Regions from separate parts of the Mesorhizobium sp. NPDC059025 genome, predicted to be linked through region 2. Evidence: predicted binding sites of a transcription regulator. Region 2 holds the regulator's gene; the other holds the start of a gene.
What was found. The regulator HrcA, encoded in region 2, represses chaperone genes, less so after heat shock. The targets are predictions, from matches to a motif close to GTTAGCACTCNCNNNNNGNGAGTGCTAAC.
Positions count from the first base shown of each region.

Region 1: the regulator HrcA is predicted to act here: its motif matches at 1,719-1,747, upstream of groES (co-chaperone GroES).

Region 1 covers NZ_JBHYIM010000001.1:508,423-512,820, forward strand. Annotated here, with positions in the region: gene groL (chaperonin GroEL) at 1-1,296, opposite strand, end outside; gene groES (co-chaperone GroES) at 1,360-1,656, opposite strand; gene ACFWYE_RS02395 (class I SAM-dependent methyltransferase) at 1,984-2,739, shown strand; gene ACFWYE_RS02400 (TetR family transcriptional regulator) at 2,741-3,376, opposite strand; gene ACFWYE_RS02405 (MFS transporter) at 3,512-4,398, shown strand, end outside.
Region 2 covers NZ_JBHYIM010000006.1:322,485-326,882, reverse strand. Annotated here, with positions in the region: gene rdgB (RdgB/HAM1 family non-canonical purine NTP pyrophosphatase) at 1-220, opposite strand, end outside; gene ACFWYE_RS17175 (VOC family protein) at 221-631, opposite strand; gene rph (ribonuclease PH) at 638-1,354, opposite strand; gene hrcA (heat-inducible transcriptional repressor HrcA) at 1,489-2,574, shown strand; gene ACFWYE_RS17160 (hypothetical protein) at 2,606-2,800, shown strand; gene ACFWYE_RS17155 (PQQ-dependent sugar dehydrogenase) at 2,878-4,218, shown strand; gene ACFWYE_RS17150 (Hsp70 family protein) at 4,224-4,398, opposite strand, start outside.

The DNA.
Region 1 (4,398 bases), on a different contig from region 2:
GTTGATGCCGGCCGACTTGATGGCCTGGGTGGCGCGCAGCAGGGCGACGCCGCCGCCCGCAACGATGCCTTCTTCCACCGCAGCGCGGGTGGCGTTCAGGGCGTCGTCGACGCGGTCCTTCTTTTCCTTCACTTCCACTTCGGTCGCACCGCCGACGCGGATGACGGCAACGCCGCCAGCCAGCTTGGCGAGACGCTCCTGGAGCTTCTCACGGTCGTAGTCCGAGGTGGTCTCTTCGATCTGCTGCTTGATCTGGGCAACGCGGCCCTGGATCTCGGCCTTCTTGCCGGCGCCGTCGACGATCGTGGTGTTCTCCTTCTCGATACGGACCTTCTTGGCCCGGCCGAGCATGTTGAGCGTCACGCTTTCGAGCTTGATGCCGAGGTCTTCCGAGATGACCTGGCCACCGGTGAGGATGGCGATGTCTTCCAGCATGGCCTTGCGGCGATCGCCGAAGCCCGGAGCCTTGACGGCAGCGATCTTCAGGCCGCCACGCAGCTTGTTGACGACCAGCGTGGCCAGGGCCTCGCCTTCGACGTCTTCCGAGATGATGAGGAGCGGCTTGGAGGTCTGCACGACGGCCTCGAGAACCGGGAGCATGGCCTGAAGGTTGGACAGCTTCTTCTCGTGCAGGAGGATGTAGGCGTCCTCGAGCTCGGCGATCATCTTGTCCGGGTTGGTGATGAAGTACGGCGATAGGTAGCCGCGGTCGAACTGCATGCCTTCGACGACTTCCAGCTCGGTCTCGGCGGTCTTGGCTTCCTCAACGGTGATGACACCTTCGTTGCCGACCTTCTGCATCGCTTCGGCGATCATCTTGCCGACCGACTCGTCGCCGTTGGCCGAGATGGTGCCGACCTGCGCGACTTCCTCGGAGGTCTTGATCTTCTTCGAAGCCTTGCCGAGGGCGGCAACGACTTCAACCACGGCGAGGTCGATACCGCGCTTCAGGTCCATCGGGTTCATGCCGGCGGCAACCGACTTGGCGCCTTCCTGCACGATCGCCTGGGCGAGAACGGTCGCGGTCGTGGTGCCGTCGCCGGCGATGTCGTTGGTCTTCGAAGCGACTTCGCGGACCATCTGGGCGCCCATGTTCTCGAACTTGTCCTCAAGTTCGATTTCCTTGGCGACGGTGACGCCGTCCTTGGTGATGCGCGGAGCGCCGAACGACTTGTCGATGACGACGTTGCGGCCCTTCGGACCGAGGGTGACCTTCACCGCGTCGGCGAGGATGTTGACGCCGCGCAGCATGCGCTCGCGGGCATCACGGGAGAATTTTACTTCTTTAGCAGCCATTTTTTACTCCTGGGCTTAAGCGCCCGAAATCAAGATTGGATGGTGCGGATGAGACGCCGGTGATCAGCCGATGATGCCCATGATGTCGGATTCCTTCATGATCAGAAGGTCTTCGCCATTGAGCTTCACTTCGGTGCCCGACCACTTGCCGAACAGGACGCGGTCGCCGGCCTTGACATCCAGCGGAACCAGCTTGCCGGCCTCGTCACGAGCGCCCGAGCCGACGGCGATGACTTCGCCTTCCTGCGGCTTTTCCTTGGCGGTGTCGGGGATGATGATCCCGCCAGCCGTCTTTTCTTCGGATTCAACCCGGCGAACGACCACGCGGTCATGAAGCGGGCGGAACTTCGACTTTGCCATTTGATTTCCTCGGTGCGAAAGGTGAGAAAGAATTTCCTCCGTCCGGCCCTGCCGGACCTTCGGTTAGCACTCTCTGTGGGTGAGTGCTAACGTGGCGGTGAGATAATCCCGCCCATCATGAGAGTCAAGGTGCGGCGCGGCATCTGGCCGCATGAAATCGGTGTTTTGTCCCGGCTGCAGTCGTCCCTGCAGCATGCTCGCCGGCCACACCGATCCAGCATGAGCAAAATATGCTAATCTCACGCCGTCCATGAACGGCGGGTGATGGCCATGCCTAATGCGGACTAGGTCTTCGCGGGCTCAATACCGGAAAACTATGATCGCCACATGGTGCCGTTGATTTTTGAGCCATATGCCGTGGATCTCGCACGACGCATTGTTTCCCTCTCGCCCGGCGCTGTTTTGGAAATCGCTGCTGGCACCGGAGCGGTCACCCGCGCGCTGGCGCCACAATTGTCTCCTGATGCCAGATATGTGGTGACCGATCTCAACCAGCCGATGCTGGACTACGCTGCCTCGAGGCAAGGGCCAGACAGCCGTGTCACCTGGCTGCAGGCAGACGCCCTGGCGTTGCCTTTCGCGGATGCCGCCTTCGATCTCGTTTGCTGTCAATTCGGGGCGATGTTCTTCCCAGACCGCGTCGCGGCCTATCGCGAGGCAAAACGCGTGCTGGGGCCCGGTGGGCATTTCCTGTTCAGCGTATGGGATCGCATCGAGGAGAATGTTCTTGCGAATGATGTGACGAACGCTCTCGCCCAAGTTTTTCCAGACGACCCACCGCGTTTCCTGGCACGCACGCCACACGGCTATCACGACAAGGAACAGATCCGCCGTGACGTGGAGCGCGCGGGGTTCTCTCGCGTCGAAATCGATACAAGGGCGGAGCAGAGCCGTGCATCCTCGCCGCTGCTTCCCGCCGTCGCCTATTGCAAGGGAACCGTGCTGCGCACGGAAATCGAGGCCAGGGATGCAGGAAAACTGGACGCTGCCACCGACCATGTCGCAAGGGTGATTGCGGAAAGGCATGGGCAGGGTGAGGTTGCCGCCAAGATCCAGGCCCACATCGTCGTGGCCACGGCCTGATCTAGTCGAAAAATGCGCGCAACTGGCCGTGAATGATCGATTTGTAATCGTCGATCGTGCGTTGTCCCTGCATTCCATCCTGTGTCAGCGCCAATCGCACCACGCCACCGGCGAGCTGGAAGAACAGGAACACCATGCACCTGAATTCCTCCTGCCGCTGTGCTTTCAACAGATGGACGACTTTGTCGCAGAAGATGTTCGCCTGGTGATGTGTTTCGGCGATGTCGAGATTCTGCAGCGCCTTGTCGGCCTGGATGGCATGCTGCAGATCTAGGATGGCGGGATCGCCAGCGACGCGTTCGTAGTAGTCGTCGAGCATCCTGTCTGAAGCCGCGATCATGCTTTCCAGCCCATCGATGCCGGCAGCGATATCCCGCTGTCGCGTGCGCGTGACTTCCGAGAAGCGTTCGTAAAGCGTGGCCAGGATCGCCGATTTGTTCGGGAAATAGTGATAGACGGTGGCAATCGGGCCGCCCGCCAGCGCGCCGACTTCTTTCATGGTGACGGCGTCGATACCTTTTTCGCCGATCAGCCGCTTGGCGGTGGCCAGGATGGCATCGATGCGCTCGCGGCTGCGTTCCTGCTTCGGCCGGCGCCGCAACTGCGACCCGGCGGCTGTAGGCTTGGGCTGTTTCATGAGCCGGCTGTCCACACTCTGATGGATCCTCGTCACCAAATCCGCATTGACAAGAAAGATGATTATGTATCAGTTTTCAAGATGCTGATTGATTGTCAGCTTTTGGCTTGAGGCAACGGACGTTGGGAGGCGCCTGTGGACTCGACGAATTCCGCGCATGCTGCAGACGGAGACTGGCTCGTTGGCAATCCGACACAACGGCAGCTCGCCGCAGCTTTGTGGATCGGTTCGGTTGGCCTGCTTGTTCTCGGGCTGCAGCCGGTTCTGCTCGGCGCGCTCTTCACGCAAGGCCATGTCAGCGGCGATGAGCTGGCCCTGGTGGCAACCGCGGAGCTGATCACCATCGGTATCGGCTCGGCTGTCGTGGCAATGGCGCTCCCGGCGCGCAACATGCGCGGGAAGAGCACGATCCTGCTCTTGCTCCTGGCGCTGGCCAATGTGTGGACAGCCTATGCTGCGAGCGCGAACACGCTGATTGCTGCTCGCGCCTTGGCTGGCTTGGCCGAAGGCGGCCTGGTGGCGGTGGCGACCGAACTGATCGCGCGCTCGCGCAGAGCGGAGCGCATCGGCGGTTATTTCGTGTCGCTGCAGACCCTGGCCCAATGCGTTCTGGCGCTGTTGCTGGCACTCGCCGTGATCCCGGCCTCTGGTGCAGGCGGCGGGTTCGTCACGCTGGCTGTGGTCTGCGTGCTCTCACTCGCGGTTGCCCGTGCGGTGCCGGATGAATATGCGGACCTTCCAAAAGACGAGCGTTTCTCGAATGTGCTGACGCCTGGCGCCATCACCGCGCTGCTTTCCATCTTCTGCTACTTCATGTTCTTCGGTTCGGTGTGGGCCTTCCTGGAGCCGCTCGGCGCACAATATGGCATCGACGGCCGCACGGTCGGTCTGATCGTCTCGGCCAGTCTCGCCGCGCAGATACTCGGTGCGATAACGGCAACCGTCTTCGAGGCGCGCATCGACTATCGGCTCGCTATCGTGAGTGTCGGGGTGGTTGCCGTGCTTGCCTGCACGGTTCTGGC
Region 2 (4,398 bases):
CGTCCGAAAGCGCCGGCAGGCCGGTCGCCTGTGCCGCGGCAAGCGCCTTGATGTAGGCGTTCTGTTCGAAGGTGGTTCCGGTCTCGTCGGGTTCCGGCAAGCCGTATTCCTTGGCTGATTTTGCCTCGAAGCCGAACGGTGCCATCAGGTCGGCGAATTCCTTCAGCTTGCCGGCGTTGTGGCTGGCGACGACGATCTTCTTTCCATCGAGCGAATGCATCTAGAGCTTCCAGATTTTCGGTTCGGCGAATTCCAGCGAATTGCCGGAAGGGTCGCGCAGATAAATGGAGCGGCCGCCCTGCGGCCATTCGAATTCGGCTTCGATGACCACGCCATGCGCCGTCAGATGGACTTTCCAGCGATCCAGTTCTTCGGCATTGGCCGAGAAACACAAATGTCCTTGCCCGGCCGTGCCATGCGGCGGAACCGGCAGCCGGGCATCGGGTGACGGCGGATGTCTTGTCGCCTCCGCGTTGAACAGCAGCAGTACGCCCTGTCCGCAGCGAAAGAACACATGCCGGCCAGCTACCTTGCCGATGCGCTCCAGGCCGATGATATCGGCATAGAACGCTTCCGCCGCCTCCAGATCGGTGACGTAGAGCGCGGATTCAAGGATGGCGGCAGGCTGCATCACGCCTCAGGCCACCGCCATCTGCTGCAACGACACCAGCCGGGAAATGCCCTTCTTGGCCAGCGCCATCAGCGCCGAGAACTGCTCTTCCGAAAAAGGTTCGCCTTCCGCCGTGCCCTGGATTTCGACGATACCGCCCTTGCCGGTCATGACGAAATTGGCATCGGTGCCGGCCGAGGAATCCTCAAGATAGTCGAGGTCGATGACCGGCTGGCCGTCATGGATGCCGCAGGAAATGGCAGCGACATGGTCCTTCAGAACCTTGTCCAGCTTCACCATCTGGCGTGCTTCCATCCAGCGAAGGCAGTCATAGAGCGCCACCCAGCCGCCGGTGATGGAAGCCGTGCGGGTGCCGCCATCGGCCTGGATGACGTCGCAGTCGACCGTGATCTGCACTTCGCCGAGCGCCTGCATGTCCACGACAGCGCGCAGGCTGCGGCCGATCAGGCGCTGGATTTCCAGCGTGCGGCCGCCTTGCTTGCCCGCAGAAGCCTCCCGGCGCATGCGGTCGCCGGTCGAACGCGGCAGCATGCCGTATTCGGCCGTCACCCAGCCCTTGCCGGAGTTGCGCATCCAGCCCGGCACCTTCTCTTCCAGGCTCGCCGTGCACAGCACATGCGTGTCGCCGAATTTCACCAGGCAGGAGCCTTCGGCGTGCTTGGAAACGCCGCGCTCGAAGGAGATCGCGCGCATTTCATCTGGCTGGCGTTTGGAAGGGCGCATCAAAGCTCTTTCTTCTTGGTTTTGGAGTCGTGGCCGGCTTGTAGCCCCATGCAGGATCGGGCGCAAAGGAAAACGGGTCGCTTGCGTCATCCCGGTTGCAATCTATATCCTTGGCCCTGGAGATCTTGTGCCCGATGACCAAACCCATCGTCGATCCGATCATGCAATCGCCGGCTTTCCAGCCGCTCGACATACGCTCGCGCGACATCTTCCGGCGCATCGTCGAATCCTATCTCAGGGATGGTGAGCCGGTTGGCTCACGCTCCTTGTCACGCATTTTGCCTTCGTCGCTGTCACCGGCAACGATCCGCAATGTGATGAGTGACCTGGAGCATCTCGGCCTGATCTACGCACCGCACATTTCCGCCGGACGGCTGCCGACCCAGCAGGGCCTGCGTTTCTTCGTCGATGCGTTCATGGAGTTCGGTGATCTCACCGACGACGAACGCCGTTCCATCGAGACGCAGGTGAAGGCTTCGGGCGAGGGCATGTCGCTCGAACATATGCTGACCGAGGCCAGCCAGATGCTGTCGGGCATGTCGCGTGGCGCCGGGCTGGTCCTGGCCGCGAAGGCCGAGGTGGCGCTGAAGCACATTGAATTCATCCAGCTGGAGCCGGGCAAGGCCCTGGCGGTGCTGGTTTCCCAGGGCGGCGATGTCGAAAACCGTGTCATCGACCTGCCGGCCGGCATCACGCTGTCGCAACTGCACGAGGCCTCGAATTTCCTCAACGCCCATATCCGTGGCCGCACGCTTGCCGAAGCGCGCGGAGAGATTTCCCGGCTGAAGGAAGAAACCCGTACCGCGCTCGATGCGCTGTCGCAGGATCTGGTCGAGAAAGGTCTTGCAATCTGGGCCGGCACCGAGAGTGGCCTGCCGGCTCGCCTCATCGTGCGCGGACGCGCCAATCTGCTCGAGAATGTCACTGCCCAGGCCGACATCGAGCTGCTCAAGCGTCTGTTCGAGGATATGGAGGCGCAGGATGGTCTGATCCAGTTGCTCGACCTCGCCGAGCAGGGCTCGGGCGTGCGTATTTTCATCGGCTCGGAAAACAAGCTGTTTTCGCTGTCGGGCTCGTCTTTGGTGGTCGCCCCTTATCGTGACAAGGATGCGCGCGTGGTCGGTGCCCTCGGTGTCATCGGCCCGACGCGTCTCAACTATGCCCGGATCGTGCCGATGGTGGACTATACGGCGCAACTGATTTCGCGCATGCTGCGATAAAAGCTGAGATTACCAGCCAGGAGGGAACATCATGGCGCTGGAAGAGATCAAAGCCCGGATCAGCCTGCTTCTGCAGGAGATGGTCAACCAGCCGGAAGACGAGCACGAGATCCAGGAACAGTTGCGAGAGAAGTTCTCGGAGCTGCGTGCGCTTGGCCTGCCGCTGCCCGCTGATCTTGTCGAACTGGAACGGCGGCTCGAAGCCGGTTTCGGTGCTGAAGCCTAGCACCTTTTCACGTTCAGTTGTGATGCGCTGATGCCTCTCTCATCCTATCTTCCGCTTGGTGAGCGAAGGAGGATGATGTGAAACGCGCTGTTGCAGCCTTGCTGGTTCCGTTCTTCGTTGCCCCTGTGCCACTGGCTTTTGCCCAGCAAGCAGAGGTCCTGAAAGGGGAGGCAGCCTTTGGCGGCTGGCGCGCCGACAAACCTGGCACCCAGCGCCTGCTGACACCGCAGGATCTGCCGAAACCCTATGTTTCAGATTCCGCCTCGAACAGTCCCGGTGAGGTGCGGCGGCCAAAGAACGTGGAGCCGAAGCTGCCGGCCGGTTTTTCGGCCGAACTGATCGCTTCGGGCATCAGCAATCCGCGCGTCGTACGCGTCGCGCCGAACGGTGACATCTTCGTCGCCGACAGCCGCGCTGACCAGGTTCGGCTCTACCGGCCCGGCGATGGTGCCGGCAAGCCTGCCGAAGAAACCATCTACGCCAGGGGTTTGAGTTCGCCCTATGGCATCGCCTTCCACCCGCTGGACAAGCCCCGCTGGGTCTATGTTGCCAATACCGACAGCATCGTGCGCTTTGCCTACAAGGACGGCGACCTGAAGGCTTCGGGAAAGCCCGAGACTATTGTCGCTGACATTCCCGACGGAGGTCACTGGACCCGCGACATCGCCTTCTCGCCAGACGGCAAGACGCTTTATCTGTCTGTAGGATCAGCCTCCAATGTTGCCGAGGAGCTTGGTGATCCTCCCGGAGGACCCAAGGCGTGGGCCGCCAGCGAGCCGCTTGGAGCGGCGTGGGGCTATGAACGTGGCCGCGCGGCCGTCTTTGCCTTCGATCCGGACGGCAATAACCGCCGGACCGTTGCCACCGGCTTGCGCAACTGCTCAGGGCTCACCGTCCAGCCTGCAACCGGCCAGCCCTGGTGTGTGGTCAACGAGCGCGACACTCTGGGCGACAATCTTCCTTTCGAATACGCGACTTCGGTGAAGCAGGGCGCCTTCTACGGCTGGCCCTGGTATTACATCGGCAACAATGAGGACCCGCGTCATGCCGGCACCCGCCCCGATCTCGCCGGCAAGGTGACGGTGCCGGATGTTCTGATCCAGGCGCATTCGGCGCCGCTCGGCATCGCCTTCTACGAAGGCGCGCAGTTCCCGGCGGAGTACAAGGGCGACGCCTTTGTCGCCCTGCATGGCTCCTGGAACCGTGGCATGCCGACCGGCTACAAGGTGGTGAGGCTCTTGTTCAAGGACGGCAAGCCGACCGGCGTCTATGAGGACTTCATGACCGGTTTTGTCATCTCCGACGATGCCGTCTGGGGACGGCCAGTCGGCGTGGCCGTCGCCCGGGATGGTGCGCTGATCGTGACCGAGGACGGCAGCGGCACGGTCTGGCGTGTCTCTTACAAAGGCAAGACTTAGAACGCTCAGCCGAATTTGCGCCGCGCGTCGAGCGCGAGGCCGAGCCCGACCGAACCGAAGGCGTCACCCTGCACAACCTTGGCATCCGGCACCAGGGCCAGGATGCTGCGTCGGGCCAGCGGAATGGCGGTCGAGCCGCCGGTCAGGAACACGGCCGTGATATCCGTCGGCTTCACGCCT